DNA from 4 places in the Blautia hansenii DSM 20583 genome. Region 1 is predicted to be linked to each of the others. Evidence: riboswitches for the same ligand, from Rfam matches in the RefSeq annotation. Region 1 holds a riboswitch; each other region holds the start of a gene.
The links. A riboswitch is a leader RNA that binds a small molecule or an ion and turns the genes downstream of it on or off. The one in region 1 is predicted to bind cobalamin.
Positions count from the first base shown of each region.

Region 2: linked by a shared signal. The riboswitch ahead of CGC63_RS04810 (prenyltransferase/squalene oxidase repeat-containing protein) and the one ahead of CGC63_RS14830 (DUF4430 domain-containing protein) in region 1 are both predicted to bind cobalamin.
Region 3: linked by a shared signal. The riboswitch ahead of CGC63_RS15635 (DUF4430 domain-containing protein) and the one ahead of CGC63_RS14830 (DUF4430 domain-containing protein) in region 1 are both predicted to bind cobalamin.
Region 4: linked by a shared signal. The riboswitch ahead of CGC63_RS12915 (ABC transporter ATP-binding protein) and the one ahead of CGC63_RS14830 (DUF4430 domain-containing protein) in region 1 are both predicted to bind cobalamin.

Region 1 covers NZ_CP022413.2:2,971,478-2,975,894, reverse strand. Annotated here, with positions in the region: gene CGC63_RS14835 (polysaccharide lyase 8 family protein) at 1-1,678, shown strand, start outside; cobalamin riboswitch at 1,714-1,847, shown strand; gene CGC63_RS14830 (DUF4430 domain-containing protein) at 2,069-4,417, shown strand, end outside.
Region 2 covers NZ_CP022413.2:948,578-952,994, reverse strand. Annotated here, with positions in the region: gene CGC63_RS04810 (prenyltransferase/squalene oxidase repeat-containing protein) at 1-2,123, opposite strand, end outside; cobalamin riboswitch at 2,410-2,595, opposite strand; gene CGC63_RS04805 (hypothetical protein) at 2,645-3,028, opposite strand; gene gloA2 (SMU1112c/YaeR family gloxylase I-like metalloprotein) at 3,042-3,422, opposite strand; gene CGC63_RS04795 (VOC family protein) at 3,438-3,800, opposite strand; gene CGC63_RS04790 (Rpn family recombination-promoting nuclease/putative transposase) at 3,954-4,417, opposite strand, start outside.
Region 3 covers NZ_CP022413.2:958,047-962,463, forward strand. Annotated here, with positions in the region: gene CGC63_RS04830 (ECF transporter S component) at 1-165, shown strand, start outside; gene CGC63_RS04835 (leucine-rich repeat domain-containing protein) at 181-1,029, shown strand; gene CGC63_RS04840 (hypothetical protein) at 1,046-1,225, shown strand; cobalamin riboswitch at 1,278-1,414, shown strand; gene CGC63_RS15635 (DUF4430 domain-containing protein) at 1,552-4,417, shown strand, end outside.
Region 4 covers NZ_CP022413.2:2,541,174-2,545,590, reverse strand. Annotated here, with positions in the region: gene CGC63_RS12930 (DUF4097 family beta strand repeat-containing protein) at 1-755, shown strand, start outside; gene CGC63_RS12925 (PspC domain-containing protein) at 770-955, shown strand; gene CGC63_RS12920 (alpha/beta-type small acid-soluble spore protein) at 1,026-1,229, shown strand; cobalamin riboswitch at 1,265-1,460, shown strand; gene CGC63_RS12915 (ABC transporter ATP-binding protein) at 1,888-2,769, shown strand; gene CGC63_RS12910 (DUF2705 family protein) at 2,769-3,566, shown strand; gene CGC63_RS12905 (endonuclease/exonuclease/phosphatase family protein) at 3,625-4,417, opposite strand, start outside.

The sequences.
Region 1 (4,417 bases):
CAAGCAGTATACGGAGAATTATTGGAATACAGTAAATCCGTTAAGACTGCCGGGAACAACGGTAGTTCCTGTAAATATTGGGACAGGGAAACCGGATGGCTCAGGTTTTGCACAGGGCGGAGACTTCTGCTCTAAGGAGAGCTGGGTAGGAGGAACTTCCATAGGAAATTATGGCGTCAGCGGTATGTCATTTTCAGGAGAAACGCAGGGAATTGCAGGAGACGCACCGGTTTCTTATGCGCCGGATTTAAAAGGCAAGAAGTCATGGTTTATGTTTGATGACGAAATTGTCTGCCTTGGAGCAGGAATTACAAATAAAAACATGGAACTTCCGGTGGAAACTACCATTGAGAATAAGAAGTTAAGAAAAGACGGAAGCAATCAGCTTCTTGTCAATGGAGAAAAAACAGAAATACCTGTGAAAGAAGCGAATGTAAAAGAGTTGGTGGAACGTACAGCAGACATATCAGGCACAAGCTTTGAGCAGGTAAATTGGGCACATTTAGAAGGCAATCAGTCTGTGGGAACAGGATATTATTTCCCTGAAGAAAATACAGAAATTCAGGTTCGTCGAGGTCAGACCACAGGCAGTTGGAAAGACGTAGGAACTTTTGAGGGAGAAAGCACAGAAAATTATCTGGAAATGTGGGTAGACCACGGACAGAACCCAGAAAACGCATCTTACAGTTATGTATTGCTTCCCGAAACAAGTGCAGAAGAAACAGAAAATTACGCACAAGCGCCTAAGGTAACCATACTGGAGAACAGCAGTGAGGTTCAGGCAGTGCGCCATGAGACATTAAAAATCACAGGCATAAACTTCTGGCAGGAGCAGGGAGGAAGTATAGACGGAATAACAAGTGATAAGGCTGCGTCTGTTATGCTTCAGGAAACAGAACAGGGAACAGTGAAAGTTTCTGTTTCCGACCCCACAATGAAGAATAAAGGAAATGTTCAGCTTACACTTGAAGAAGAAATAGCAGACTGTATTCAGTTGGATGAAAACGTTACTTGTGAAAAAACAGAAAACGGAGCAGTTTTGACTTTTGCTATGGCAGGAACAAACGGAGCAGCTTCCATGGCAGAGCTTCAGCTTGTGCCGCCTGTAACACCGCAGCCGGAAGAACCGGAGACACCTCAGAAGCCGGAAAATCCGGAAGAACCAAGTACACCGGAAATTCAGGAAACTGATATGCTGGTAAATAAAGAGCATGGTGTCAAATTAACGGGAGAAGGTCTGACATCAGATATGCAGTTATCTGTGGAGAAGCTGGATAAAAAACATGCAGATGTGAAGCTTATGGAAAAGGAAATTTCCAAGAAACAGCAGCTTGACAATCCTATTGAAATTCAGCTTTTAAAAGACGGAAAAGAAATTGCCCTTCCTCATAAGGCAGAGCTTCAGCTTCCTGTATCGGAAAAATATAACGGCAAAGAAGTTGTGGTACTTTCCTGTGACAATGAAAATGTAAAAAAATTAAAAGGAAAGGTAAAAGACGGATTTGTATCCGTAGAAGTAGAGTCTTTAAACAGCTTTGGTACGGTATTGGATAAGGCAGTTTCTTCAGGTGTGGATAAGGTTAAAACAGGAGATGAAACACCGCTTGTAATGCTGTCTGTGATGTTTGTAGTCGGAGGAACGCTGTTTGTTGTATTAAAAAGGAAGAAAAAGGCTTGATATTCTTTTTTGAATTGTGTACTATAAAGGAGTATAAACTGCATATCCATGATGGTCGTTGGAGCTTGCTCCAAGGTTAAAAGGGAAATCGGTGCAAATCCGATACAGTCACCTCTACTGTAATGCTTTTCGGCTAAGTCAGAAAATCTGCCATCAGAGAAATAGATTTCCGGGTTGAGGGAGTTTTATTTGTGTAGAAAAAGATGTGCAGGATAAAATTTCATAGTGAAGATAGATAAGGTTTCTTTACCGGTGTGTAAAGAGACCTTTTTTTGTGAGTTTGTTACATTAAGGGAAAACTAAAAATGTATAAATATTTTGAAATCCTCTTTTATGCGACTGTCTCATAAAAAATGCTCTGTAAGAAAAAATATGTAAAGGAGAAAGAAAATGAAAAAAAGAAGAAATGCAAACCGTGTTCTCAGTCTGCTTCTGGTAATGGCATTGCTTATTACCGGAATGCCTGTATCGGTACATGCCACAGGCGACATGGAGACTCCGGTTGTAGAAGCAGGAGAAATTTTAAGTGGGACGGGGCAGGAAGCTGAAATTTCTGAAACGGAAATTCCCACAGTTATTGAAGCGGGAACAACTTATACGTTGACAGAGGATATTGTGTTTACAGAAGGTCAAACTTTTGAACGCATTGCAGGAACTTTAGATGGAAATGGTCACACCATTACTCTTGCAGATAAGCCTCTGGCAAATGAAGTGACAGGAACGATTCAGAACCTTGGAGTAACCAGTGAAAATGTTATTGTAAGTGACAAAACTTTTGGAAGTATGGCGATTACTTTAAGCGGAACCATTCAGAACTGCTATTCTACGGCTAAAATAAAATTAACTGGGTGGGCAGGAGAAGTAGGAGGTCTTGTAGGAACTTTCCGCTCAGGAGCAGTTAAAAATACGTACTTTGGTGGAAGTATTGACGCTATGATGGCAGGCGGACTTGTTGGAATTCGAGAAACGGAAGAAAGTATTTTATCTAACAGTTATTATGCGACAGATAAAGCTTCGTCAGCTTCGGGACCTGTATCTTGGGGAAAAAAGCCTGAAGACGGAAATAGTTTCAAAAAAACATTAGAGGAATTAAAGTCTGCAGCGCAATTATTAAATAAAGATATTCCGGACACAGGATTTACATGGACTTCTCCATCAGATGGAAGTAATCAAGGGTTACCTGTTTTAAGACAGAGTGGAGGAAATCCAGAACCTGAACAGATAGATAAAACAGCTCTCCAAAATGCTGTAAATGAAGGAAAGCGACTGGAGCAGGACAGATATACTGAAAAAAGTTGGAAAGCATTTTCTGAAGCATTAGATGTAGCAGAACAAGTTTTGCAGAAATCAGATGTAAAGCAGACAGAAATTGAGGAAGCTTTGAAAGCCTTAAATGCGGCAAAAGAACAATTAGAAAAGAAAAAAGTAACAGAACCGGTTGCTCCGCCAAAAGATGAAAACCAGGTTGTTCATATTAAAAAGCAGGCAGATTTGGAGAAAATAGACGCTGAAAAGACAGACGTTTACTATGTTCTTGATAATGATATTACATTAGACAAAAAATATAAGGCGTTTTTTGAATTTAACGCTACCTTTGATGGAAATGGACATACGGTTACTTTTGAAGATACTACATGGTTGTTTCAGAGTGTTGGAGAACAAGGGATTTTACAAAATACACATTTTACCGGTACTTTAGCTTCATGGGCAGAAAGCGGGCCGGCAGGATATGATTTAAAAGGTGCAATTATTAACTGTTATACAGACGTGAAAGGCGATGGAGCCTGTGGATTTGCAAAACGTCTTACAGGCGGCAGATTGATTAATAGTTATTCTATTAGCGAAGGGAAAATAGCTGTTTTATTTAAAGAATATAAAGGAGGTAACTTAATCAATTCCTATTGGTCTGACAGTGGGAAAAATCCAGTACAATTTCCGGCAGAAGCATTAATAAATTCTTCTGCAAAGTCAGAAGATGATATGAAGACGAAGGAATTTGTAGAGCTTTTAAACAAGAATAAGGGTGAGTTTGGCATCGCATGGGGACAAAATAGTACAGGATATCCTTATTTTGGGGAGAATCAGGAATATAATCCCAACAAACCAAATTTTCCGGAAAATAAATATGAAATAGAGTTTGCTTTTGCAGATGGTGTAACAGAGACAATTGAAAATCAGACTTTATATGTATCACCGGATGAGGTAGGTGCTTTTAATCTGGCAGGAACATTTCACTTAAAAGAATTACCGACTACGAGTACAGTGTCATGGAACATAACAGATGTAAAGCCGGACAGGGCCTTATCAATAGGGGCAGATCGAGGTGAACTTCGAGTAGATGCAGAGGGTTCTGCCATTGTATCAGCAACAGAAAGAAAAGCAGATGCATCCACAGAAACAGTTGCTTGGGTAAAAGTAATTGCAAAATCACAGATAATTGAACAAATTAAGCTTTTTATTGATGGAGAGGATGTAACTAACGGTAAAATAAAAGTAGAAGGTTCCGAATGGAAAAATATTCAGGTACAGGCAAAATATCAGGGAAGCGAAGAATTTATTCCGGTACATAGTTCTCGTTTTACTTATGCGCCAAGTGATGGAAAATTGATTTATAACTTAAACTCATCCAGCGAATTTAAGTTCAACAAGCCGGGAACAGCATCTATGACAGTGACCGCAAAGGCAAACCCCGAAATAAAAGCAGAGGTAGAAGCAACTTCTTCCTATGTACCTGTTGAA
Region 2 (4,417 bases), 1.0 Mb from region 1:
ATGGTGTAAGGACTGTCCTTTTTCATTTCACCCTCAATTTTCAGGTTTTTATCTTTTCCCTTAATTTCTTCAAATGCTTTTTTCTCTACCATACCGTCTTTCACAGTTGCCTGAATTGTATTTGAAGCTGAAGATGTATTGGTCTGCTTTGCTGTATTTGCAGTTTTACCTTTTGCAGTTGTTTTATTCTCTGAATTACTTCCTGCCTGAGACAGCGCTGTTTCACTTTCTGTTTTCGGTTTCTTCAATATATATTTTCCACCAATTTCTATATCACAGACAACCTGTCCGTTATTTACCGATACCCACTGTTTTTCCTGCTGTTTTCCGTCTTTTTCATAATACAGCATGTATACGCTTTCTTTTAATGCTGTATCAATAGCAATCTCAACTTCTCCCGGAAACGCTCCTGTTTCCTTGGTTTCAAATTCCAAAGAATTTTTCTGTTCTCTTATCTCTATTCCTGCTTTCATATCTGCCGGTTCATATACATTTTTTCCTTTTAAGCAAATGGTGTACCCATTCCCCTGATATGTATAATCTTTCTTGGAATTTTTCACATTTTCAAAAATTTCTGCTCCGATAACTTCCTGCTCCAGTTTTTTGATAATACTGTCTGCTCTTAACAGTTCTTCTTCATACTGTAAATGTTTTCTGTTTGCTTCCGGAATTTTATAGTAAGCTGTTAAAAGTCTTTCTATTTCTTTTTTGTCCTTCAGTGTAATGTTTAAAGGCTCAAAGCCTTCCCATATTTCCTTATCTAAAGCCTCAATTTCTGCTGCCTGTGTTTCTACTTCTTTTAACATTTGTTCCAGCTTTGTTTCAAAAGCTTTTTTTTCGGAGAAATTTCCCATGAGACTTAATTCCACTTTCAATGCGTATAACTCATGGGCATTATCTAATGTCAGATTGCCGGAAAATGCTTCCAGTTTTTTTCGAAACGCTTCAATTCTTTCCGGTGTTTCCTCTCCGCCTGTCTGCCCATTCTCCACATCGGTCATATCATACAAGGAATTTCTTCCCGTAACAGCTCGATACCATGCTGCTAAAGCTAAAGCTCCCTGCTCTGTTGCCATTTGATTAGAGCCACCGTCAATCACATGACAAAATGAACCGTCTGAAACCTGAAAACGCAGCATCTCATCTAATAATGTCTTTCCGTTTTTCATAAATTTTTCAGAATTTAGCAAGGACACATCAATAGCTGAAAGGGCAATGACTACCTGTGCCGTGCTTTCCAAATTTTTCGCACTGTCATATCCTGCATTGCTGATATAACCGCCTTCTTCATCCTGAAGCTGTGCCAGCATTTCAATTCCTCTGTCCACTGCCTCTTTGACTTCCTGCTGCTGTGTATAAGGAGCTAATGCCTGCAATGCCATTGCTGTTATATCCGGATCCGGCTGATTTCCCATTAGCGCCCAGCCTCCTCCTGAAATTTCTGATAACAAAATTGTCTGGATAAGATCTTCTCTGGTTGTCTGTGTACCTAAACCTTCCAGCTTTGGGATTTCATATTGATTAGAGTCAAAAGCAATCAATGCAAAAATTGTACCGTTAATTCCCTGTCTGTTTACCTTTTTCATATTTGCTAAAGGCTGAAGCAGATTATACCCCTCTACGGATGTGGGATTTATTCCCATAGAAGTAAGCGCAAGGGTTACTCTGGAATATTCTGTATATTTTGTTGTATGAAGGACTCCGCCCGTTTCTCTCAGCTTTTGATAAATATTCTGCAAATAATTATTCTTTGCCGAATTATTCAAATTTCCGTTTCTCGCCATTGCAATTACAGCCCATTCACCTCCAATAGAGTCCACAATGGGATTGGTAACTGCTGTCTGCAAATAATTTTCAGCTTTATTTAAACCTTCAAATGCCGGCTGATAAATTGTTATTCCATCCTGTTTCTGCGCATCGGAGACAACCATTTTCTCTGCACATTCTGTCTCATCTGCTGTGCCTGCAAGGAATTCTTCATCCAAAACACTCTCTGCTGTTCCCGGTAACATTTCCTCCTGCAAAAACTCGTACGTTTCTGCTCCTAATACCGACATCGGTGACTGAATGGCTAACATAACCGCTATCGCAGAAACTGTTATTTTTAAATTCTTTCTTTTCATTTCCAATCTCCTTTAATTGTTCATTCTGTGTCATATACAGAAATTTCCTATGAAAAGGAATTCTGCTTTGCAGAATTCTCCGCCTGCGGCGGGTTGCTTCAGCAACATGATACCTGTCCGCCGCAGTGCGCATCCTTGCGGAGCAGTTTTATTTCATAGGACGCAATTTCCTATGAAATAAAAAAGGTTCTTTTCCCATATCGGCAAAAGAACCTTCTCAATCAATCATTCAATATGAATTTTATCACTGCATATTGCTGTACGCAAAAAAATCTCCTCAGCCCGGAAATACTCTATATACATGGCAGGTGTTCTGACTTTGCTTCATCCTTGGAAATGCCTTCTCAAATTGCTATTCAATGGCTTCTATTTCCTCGTCCGCTTCACAGCAGAGGTGACTGTACCGGAATTTCACCGGTTTCCCTTTTAACCTTGAACCTAGGGCTCAACGACCACTTAGACTATGCAGTTATATACTCTTATAGTACATAATTAGAAGAAATATGTCAAGCACGGGATTTTCACTCTTTTCTGCTGAAATTAGATATTTCCACCCTATCATCATCCAGATTTTCTTCTTTACAGGAAAACTCAATCCTGTCCCCCTGCTCTGTATTATACAATTTATAATCTACCTTTTCACAATCCAACATTACACTTTGGGGTTCTGTCCCTTCCTGTGTTGCTGTATCTTCTTCTATGATGACCTCCATTTGGCTGTTTTCTATATCAATCTTCTGTACTACTGCGTCAAAAGAAGATGGTGGTACAAAATCACATTTTGAAGTTTTAAACTCTGTGACTTTCTTATAATATCCCCAACTTAATGCTCCCACGACAATACAAATCACTGATATTCCTACCAAAATCAATGTCCTTTTTCCTGATTTTTTCTTTTTATCCATTTTGCTTCCTCCTTTATCCATGTAATTCTAAAGGCAATCCATCCGGATCAAAGAAGAACGTCATTTGCTCTCCTGTAAATTCATCTATTCGAATTGGCTCTACCTCTACTCCCAACTTTTCCAGCTCTTTTGCCATTTCTTCTACCGACTCTACTTTAAATGCCAGATGGCGCAAACCATTTGCCTCAGGATAACTTAATCTCTTAGGACATCCCGGAATAATAAACAACTCGATTTCTATATTTCCTTGACGAAGGTCAATTTTATAATCTTTCCGGTCTTCCCTGTAATTTTCCCGAATAACTTCAAACCCCAGAATATCCACATAAAATTTTTTAGACTTTTCATAGTCACTACCGATAATTGCAATATGGTGCATGGTATCTAATTTCATCACTATCACTTCTCCTTACCCTTCACCGGCAACCTCAATAAGATTACCGTCCAAATCATAAAATCGCACAACTTGTCTTCCCCATGAATTTCTTGTCAAAGGCGTCACATATTCTATAACATCTTCATAAGATTGAAGTTTTTCTAAAAAATATTCCATATCTCTTTCTGTAAAATAAAGCTCTGTTTTATTATGCTTCGAGTACAACTCTCTGTGTATTGTTTCTTTCCAAAGACCTTCCTCTTGAAGAACCAGTCCTTCTGTTAAGATTACATTTTCCCCACTGTCCAGAACAACCTCAAGTCCAAATAAATCTCTATAAAACTTTTTTGATCTTTCTATGTCCTTTACAACAATCAATACATTTTTTAGTTTCATCTTCCGCCTCCTAAAAAGAATATTTCCCAATTCTCTTTCAATCATAGAATTCCTCTGATTTTTTAAACTTCGTCTGAAAGGTTACTAATAGATATGACTTATAAATAATAGATACAAAACAGATTTGATATTAGAATTTTTGATTTGTTGTTTTTATCTATGATTTTTGAGATTTTCTAATTCTTCCAAAGAAATATCGCAAAGCTCCATGATTTCCTCATCACTTAGCCCCTTAGATAACATTTTCGATACAATTCTTTTCTGAGCTTTTACTGTTCCCTCTTTTAATCCTTCTTTTCGCTCATCTTTTAACATTTCCTCTAAAGTCATAAAGCGTTCCTCCATCTCGCGACTTTCTTTTAAATCTGCTTTTACAAATTTCAAAAAAGCCAACAGTTCCTTGGAAATTTCATCCTCATTCTCTCCGCAAGTACTTAAAAATACAATTCTTCTTCCATCTTCCAATGGTGTTTGATTGCTTTCTTTGCACTGCATCTGAAAAGTATAACGATATTTTCTTTCACCAAAAGGATCAAAATCACAGATAAAAATCACGTAACTATCGGGTAATTCTGCATATTCTCTTCCTGATAAAAGAATATCCATATCCATTTGAC
Region 3 (4,417 bases), 1.1 Mb from region 1:
TCACAGGAGCTGACGTGGCAATCCTTTTTGGCGGTTTATATCAGCGGATTTCCGTTTAATGTTATTCATGCAGTTTCAACGGTGATTTTTTTGTTTTTCCTGGCTCTTCCTATGGAGAGAAAATTAGACCGAATTAAAAAGAAATATGGAATTTTAGAAGTATAAAACAGGGGTGAAAGTATGGGACAGGTACGTACATGGCATGCAGAAGCAAAAGATATTTTTAATTGCGAACAGGGAAAAAAATTCAAAGGAAGATTATTAGCGTTGGAGGATGTGTATCATAGTATAGACAATCAGGCTTTGAAAAATAATGTAAAGATTAAAAGTGTGAAGTTGGCAGACTCGGTAAAAGAAATCGGAAACCAGAGCTTTTATAATTGTACGGCTTTACGTGATATCAATTTGGAAAATGTCAGTCAAATTCGCTGGGAGTCTTTTTTAGGATGTGTACATTTAAAAGAAATAACCTTGTCTTCCGGTATCCGATATTTGGGAAGACGCTCTTTTTCAGGATGTAAAAGGTTAAACTGTGTAAAATTTGAAAAGAGTACCATGCTAAAGGGAATTGAAGCCGGAGTTTTTCAAAATTGTGAAAGCATTGAAAAAATCAGTCTTCCAAAGGGACTTACAGAAATTGGAAACAAAGCATTTTACAAATGCACTTCTCTGAAAGATATAGAGCTTCCGGAAGGAATTCAGGTTATCGGAAACGAAGCTTTTTACCAGACGGCAATTCAGGGAATAAAACTGCCGTCAACACTTGTAGAAATCGGAAACAGTGCGTTTCTCAAATGCAGGTCATTAGAATTTGTTCAGATACCGGCATCTGTGAAAAAAATCGGAAGGTGGTCTTTTCACGGGTGCGGGCAGTTGAAAAAAGTGGAATTTTTGGGAGAGCCGGAGGAGATCGGCGAATGGATCATTAATAAAAGCACTGTAATCCGCTGTAAGAAGGGAAGCGGGATAGATGCGTACTGTAAGGAAAAAGAATTTCAAATAGAATATATAGATGAGGAATATACTTGAGTGGGAGGTAAATAGGATGAATGATAGTAAAATTTCAAAAAAATATGTAATATTCATTATATTTTCGATTATTTTTCTGGTAACTCCCTATCCGCTTCTTTCTATTGCTATTCTTTTGAGTGGAATATTATATTATTTGGATAAAATATGTGATTACTTGAAAAAAGATGGAAAAAATAAGTGGGAAAAGGAATAAAGTCTTGACATATGTAGATAGAATGTGTAGTATAAAGGGGAAAGAAAAAGCATAACTGCATAGCTCTAATGGTCACTGACAAAATTATTTGATCAGTGTTAAAAAGGAAATCAGTGAAAATCTGATACAGTCACCTCTGCCGTGAAAGTAATTTGAAGTCGGAATACTTGCCATTACACACTTAAAGTTTTTCTAGGCTGAGGATAGTTATGTGGTTTCTGTATAGAATAATTTAATATGGTAAAATTACAAAACACCTTTTGTCTGGAAAGATAAAAGGTGTTTTTTGATATGCATACTATGCACATGAAAGGGGAAAAGAAGATATGAAGCAAAAGAGATATTCTTTTGGAAAGCAGTTGCTCAGCATGCTTTTGGTAATGGTTTTACTTTTGTCAGGGATTACCGTGCCGGTAAAAGCAGATAATAGTCAGAAAGAGCAGGTAAACGCAAAGGAACAGCCATACGTGTATTTTCAATATGATGATGGCAGAATTCAGGAAATGGGTGAGGATAATACTTTTACCCTAAATTTGTTGGATACAGGTAACTTTGTTCTTGCAGGAACAGATAAACGTCCGGATTGGAATTTTTCTGCTCGTGTACAGGTATCAGACACAGAGTATCAGAAGCATTATTGGGTGAATTCAAAAGGACGATATGTTCCGTTTGATGTAAGAAAAGTAGAAGGTTATGTTTGTAATGCAGATAATCCTGGGGAAGTTTTTCAGACCTTTTCTATTGATAATGTATCCAGTGAAATTGAAGAAGTAAAAGCTTTTATAGGTAATCAAGAAGTTTCTCTGGACAAACCATATCAGGTAGAAGGAACTGCCAGTGGAAATGTATCAATAAAAGGCAGGGTAAAAGGGGAAGAAGAGTTTAAAACAATTCCTGTGGAAGCTTTGCATTTTGAAACAGTAAGTGGACCGGGACTGTTTTATGGAACAGGAACCTTTGCAATGCAGGAAGCCGGAGAAGCTATATTTAAAGCTTCTTTATACGAAAACAGAAATCTTGCGGCGGAATTTAAAGTAATATCAGGAGCAGTAAAATTACAGGATTTTACAGTAACAGTACCAAAGGTTTGGGAGATTGATAGCTGGAATGGTTTGGGCGGATATTATGTAGGAATAACAAAAGGACAGAATACAGAGAAAAATTTCAATCTTAGTTTTGTACCATATAACGCAACAAATCAGAAACTTGTATGGGAAGCTTTGACACCTGATATTGCGGAGTATATGGAAGCTTTCGGAAATGGAATTGTTCCGAAAAAAGCAGGGGTGGCGAAATTTAAAATCTCAAGTGAAGAAAATCCAGAAATTTCTAAAGAAGTCAGTGTAGAATTTCGTTACAAAGATACACTAAAAGATGCGAAAGCGGACAAAGAGGTTTATGAGCTACTTGATGGAGATTATGTAACATTTCAGATTAATACAACACCTTCAAACGCCACAGAGCAGAGATTTCAATGGTCTTACAGTCAAGATGGAATTGTAAAAGTAACAGACAGTGTTGAAGCAGATGTATGGGATGTAAATGCACCGAAAAAAACACTTCATTACATGGAGGCTTTGAATGAGGGAGAAGTTACAGTAATTGGTGTTCCATATGATACAACCGGTGATTGTAAAAATGTAGAATTTACTGTACGTGTTGCAAAAGAAGAAGTTGCTCCGGAGGAAGTAGATTATCTGAAGGTAGCAAAAGAAGATATTGAGCACGGAACAGCTTATCTGTCAAAACAAAGTCTGGAAAAATACGGAAATGAATGGAATCTCTTTACGCTTTTACGTTCAGGAAAAGAAGTAAGTCAAGAAACACTGGATAAATATTATGCGAGTGTGGAAAAACAAGTAAAAGAAAAAGTAGATAAAATGCGTGCTACAGATTTAGCCAGAGTGATTATTACATTAGAAGCTATGGGTAAAAATCCGCAGAACGTAAGTGATGTGAATTTATTTGAAAAACTATACAATAGTAAATCTATGGCATCAGATACATCTAATTGTCCAATTTGGGCGTTGATTGCTTTAGATGGATGGAAATCAGAAATTCCTTCAGATGCACTGTGGACAAGAGAAAAATTAATTGAACAAATCTTAAGCTTCCAGACAGAACAAGGTGGATTTGGACTTTTTGATAATAAGAGCTCAAGCATTGATATGACAGGTATGGCATTACAGGCATTGGCACCTTACTATCAAGATGATAAATACCCTAAAGTAAAAAAAGCAGTAGATAAAACTTTAGATTATTTAAAAAAACAGAAAACAGAAAATGCAGGATATTTAGATGGTGGCAAAGAAAATAGTTGTACAACTGCACAGGTACTTACTGCTCTTGCAGCATTGAAGATTGATCCAATGAATGCTGATGAGGGATTTACATCTAATGAAAATAATATAGTGAAAAATCTTCACAGCTATAAAACAGAAGATGGATTTGGCTGGCAGGATGGAAAACAGACAAATGGTATGGCAGTACAGCAAGTAACTTACGCATTAGAAGCATACAGACGTCTTGTAGAAAATAAAAACAGTTTATATGATATTACAGATACAAAACCTCAAACTCCCGATAATGAAAGTGGTCATGTAGTTATTTCTGTAGAGCGTTTTACAATCGGTCAGGGTTATATTTATGAACCAGTTTTTGTTCCGTTTGAAAAGGGAGATAATGCAGCCACTTTATTGAAAAAAGTGATTGGAAAAGAAAATTTTGTAGGAGAAGATACATATTTAGAAGCTATTGTAGGTGGTGATTTAGGAACAGATAAGGTAGTAGTACCGGAATATATTGAAAAACTCAGTAATGGAAGTGTGACAACAGAGACTGCCAGAGAATGGGGAAATGAAGATAACGGAGATGGTGGAGATGCACTGGGAGAATTCGATTACAGCAACTACTCCGGATGGATGTACCATGTAAATGGAGAAGAAGTAGGATATGGAATTGCATCTTATAAACCAAAAGATGGAGATGTATTGAGATTTCAGTTTACCATGTATGGATATGGAACAGATTTAACAGGACGTCAATGGGGAAATCCAAATCCTATTATTGATATCTGCAATAAAGACGAAATTACAAAATTAATGGCAGAAGTAAATGCAGATAGAGAAAAAATGATGGCAGTGCCGGAAGTAAAAGCAGCGTACGATGAAGCTGTAAAATTAGTATCAGCGG
Region 4 (4,417 bases), 430 kb from region 1:
TGGGATTGGTATTTGGAGGTTCGGTTCGGTCCATTACCGGTAATTTTACAAATAGCCGTTTGTATCATGTTCTTAGGAGAGCATGTCGGGATCACGAAGGACCGTGGTGGGATATGGACGATGATTTTAACGATTATCGTCATAGCCTTGGAGATTTAGACAATTTTAATCATGGCAGCATGGAACAGCGTGAATTTCTTCCTTCAGAAATAGACAGTATAGATATTGAAATCTATTCAGGAAAGGTAGAAATTCGTACAATTCCGGAGGACGAAATCAGAATTTCAGGGCTGACAGATCAGGATTTCTTAGAATTAGATACAGAAGACAGGGAGCTGTCACTGGAAAGAGAATATCATGATTATGGGGTAATGGAAGACCTTATTATTGAAGTACCGGAAAGTAAAGTATTTTCTTCTCTTGATGTTCATTTAGAGTCGGGACAATTTTTAAGCTCAGGAAAGCTTTCCGTAAGAGAGGGTGATTTTACTTTGATGTCAGGCAGCGTGCAGATAGAGCTTTTAGATGCACAGGAAACAGATATTGAAATGGCATCCGGCGATTTTGCTGTTACACAGACAGGAAAGTTAGAGGATTACGCAGTGAGGACAAAATGCGCCAGCGGTCATCTTGTATTAAACGGAGAGGAACACGCAGGAACTACAAATGCCAGATATGGCACAGCAGGAAGCTTGAAAAAAATAGATATTGAAAGCAGTTCAGGAAGTGTAGCTGTTAATTTTGAAAATCAGTAAAAGGAGAGAGTATTATGTCAGATAAAAGATTATATCGTTCATCAACAAATTGTATGTTAGCAGGTGTTTGCGGAGGTATCGCAGAATATTTCAATATTGATCCTACTTTAATCCGTCTTGCATGGATTATTCTTACCTGCATGGGATTTGGAACAGGAATTATCGCTTATATCATTGCAGCAATCGTAATTCCAAAATAAAAGCAGGTTTCTTTGTATAAAACTGTAAATTAAGGCCATACTCCAAAGAAGAAAGGAGTGTGGCTTTTTTATGGCAAAGAAAAAAGAAGAAAAAATTGATTTGAATAATATTCCGGAAGAAGAGAAAGTAAAATATGAAATCGCAGAGGAATTAGGACTTTTAGATAAGGTTTTAGACAGTGGATGGAAAAGTCTGTCAGCAAAAGAAACCGGGCGTATAGGCGGACTTATGACAAAGCGAAAACGGGAAAATGAGAGAAAGAAAAATGCTTGACTGTGGGTATATGGAATGGTATTATTGTGTTGTATAATTCCATAAACCTATTAAGTGCATCTGCGTTGACCGCACAACGCCGGTGAAAAGGGAATCAGGTGAGAATCCTGAGCGATCCGGTCACTGTATTTGGGGAGCAATGCTTCAATAATCCATTGTATTTTGATACGAGAAGGAGAAGCAAAGCAATGAACCATGAGTCAGGAAACCTGCTTAATAGCAGTAAGGTGAAAACTTCCGTGCAAAGTTTGAATCCCTCATACTGTGAGTTACAGTAGATGATTCCACTTTCATGATGAAGGTGGATTTTTTTATGGAATGCCGAAAGGTAAGAACCTGAACTTATAGAATTATGCGTTGATTAAATGGCAGGTGAGGTGTCCTGCTTCTGAACTCCTGTTTTACAAAGTTTTGTTTTCCCGCAACAGACAAAACGGCGCATCCTCCGCAGGAACAGAATAATTCGTGACTAAAGTCAGGGCACTTCATCAGGAAACAATATTTCATATTTTTATAGGACTGTGTATCGAGAGATATGCAGTCTTTTTACGTGATAGAAATTCTGTCATAACATTCTTACTCTTGTCCGGGAAACTTTGCTTTTGTATAATAAGAAAATAATAAAAAGTAGAGAGCAGAATGATAGGGAGGGGAATGGATGGCTGTAATAGAAATTGAAAATCTGACCAAGGATTATGGAAATAAAAAAGGAATTTTTGATGTGTCATTTTCTGTGAAAGAAGGTGAAGTTGTGGGATTTTTAGGCTCTAATGGAGCAGGAAAGACTACAACCATCAGACATCTTATGGGATTTATAAGCCCACAAAAAGGAAGGGCACAGATTTTAAACATGGATTGTTTTCGCAATGCTTCTTGTGTTCAGATGAAGGTGGGATATCTTCCGGGCGAAATTGCTTTTATGGACAATATGTCAGGAAAAGAGTTTATTGAATTTATGGCGAAAATGAAGAAGATGAAAGACCTGACGTATGCGAGAGAACTAACGGAATATTTGGAAATCGATACACAGGTTAAGATTAAAAAGATGTCTAAGGGTATGAAGCAAAAAATCGGATTGATTATTGCTTTTATGCAGAACGTGCCGATTTTAATTTTAGATGAACCGACTACGGGATTAGACCCGATTATGCAGAACAAGTTTGTAGAGCTGATTAAAAGGGAGAAGGATGCTGGAAAAACAATTTTAATGTCTTCGCATATTTTTGAAGAAGTGGAAAATACCTGTGACCGAGTGGTTATGATAAAAGACGGAAAAATTGTCGCAGATGAAGATATACATAAGATAAAAAATAACAGAGTGAAGCATTATGAAATTACTTTTTCTGATATAAAAAGTGCAGAAAACTTTCAAGGCTTATATTCTGACAGTCAAAGAAGGGAGAATACAGTTTTTCTGTCTTTAAAAAATCAAGTAGATGAATTGATTAAGCAGTTAAGCCGGTACGAGGTGCAGGATATTGCTGTCAGAAACCAGACGTTGGAAGAAGTTTTTTTGCGTTATTACAAGGAGGAAAAGTGATGAGTATACCATTGTTAAAAAGAGAAATAAAATCCAATTATAAAATATTGCTGTTGTTTATGGGGATTGTTACTCTTTATTCCGGTATCATTACTGCAATGTATGACCCGGAAGTAGGGACCGGAATAAACGCCATGGCAGAGAGCATGCCGGAATTTTTTGCTGCATTTGGTATGGAAAATCCGGGAGTTACACTGCTGGATTTTTTGAATAATTATTTATATGGATTTATTTTAGTGATTATTCCGTTTATTTACATCATCATTATGTGTTACAAATTAGTTTCTAAGTATATGGAAAAAGGTTCTATGGCATATTTATTAAATACGCATTACAGCCGAAGCGAAATTATTGTTACACAGCTTGTAGTCCTGCTTTCAGGAGTGATTTTACTGGTTCTGTATGCCGTAGCGCTGATTATAATATGCAGTGAGATTATGTTTGAGGGAAAACTGGAAATTGAGAAATTTCTGGTGTTGAATTTCGGATTGGCTTCTCTGGAAATATTTTTGGCTTCTATGTGCTTTCTGTTTGCCTGCCTGTTTAATGAAATGAAGTTTTCTGTTGGTCTGGGAGCGGGAATTGGACTGGGATTTTTCTTAATTCAGATGCTTTCACAGGTAAATGAAGATATTGAATTTTTGAAATATTTTACTCCGCTGACGCTGTTTGATGCTGAAAAAATAATGGAATATGATTGGGTTGGATTTGCGTATGTAGGGATATTGTGGCTTTTAGCAGGAATATTCTTCATGATAGGAATAATGGGATTTAAAAAACGGGATTTGCCTTTGTAGAAAAATGAGGTTATTGCAGTAAGCGTCGTTTACTTCGATAACCTCATTTTGGGAAAAATTATTCTGGTTTTAAAGAAATTTCCATCTGCACCGGCTGATGGTCCGTGTATTCAAAGTCCGTGTTGATGACGGAAATATCAGAAACCGTTATATTATCCGACACAATAAAGCCGTCAATGACATAGACCTGTGAGGTTTCATAAGAACCGGTATAAGGCGCATTTAAAAGTCGGCAGGTTGGATAAGTATCATCAACTGCAAAAGAAAAATGTTCAGGAAGAGTATCCTGACCGATAATTCCGGGAACCCAGTTTTCTGTGTTGGTAATGGGATATTTGTCCATTCCTTCAAAAGTCTGATTAAAATCGCCTCCTGCAATGACGTAGTTTCCTGCTTCGTATTCCTTAGATAGCTTTTCAGCCAGCATTTTACTCTGTGCAATTTTTCCGTCACCGTCATCGTAAGCCTCTAAATGGAAATTAATCAATACCAGCTCTGCGTCAGTACCTTCCAGCGGAATACGTGTTTCCTGCATACAGCGTTTTAAGTTACATGTTTTTACAGGCCATGAGAAAGACTCAGGAAGTGCAAGGCGGGCAGCACTGTTTACTTTTAAATCTGTCATGGTGAAGATACCGCTGTTTACTTTTTCGATAGGCGGAAGGGGATAAGGAACAAAATCGCATTTAAAATTATAAGCAAAAATACCTTCCATATTTAAGGAGCTTTTTAAATATTCTGTTTCATCAATATGAAAAGAACGTTTAGAGTCTTTGTCAACCTCCTGAAGAAAGTAAACATCAGCAGGATTTTCCGTAAGAACCTTTTTAATACCTGTTAGGTTTGTTTCT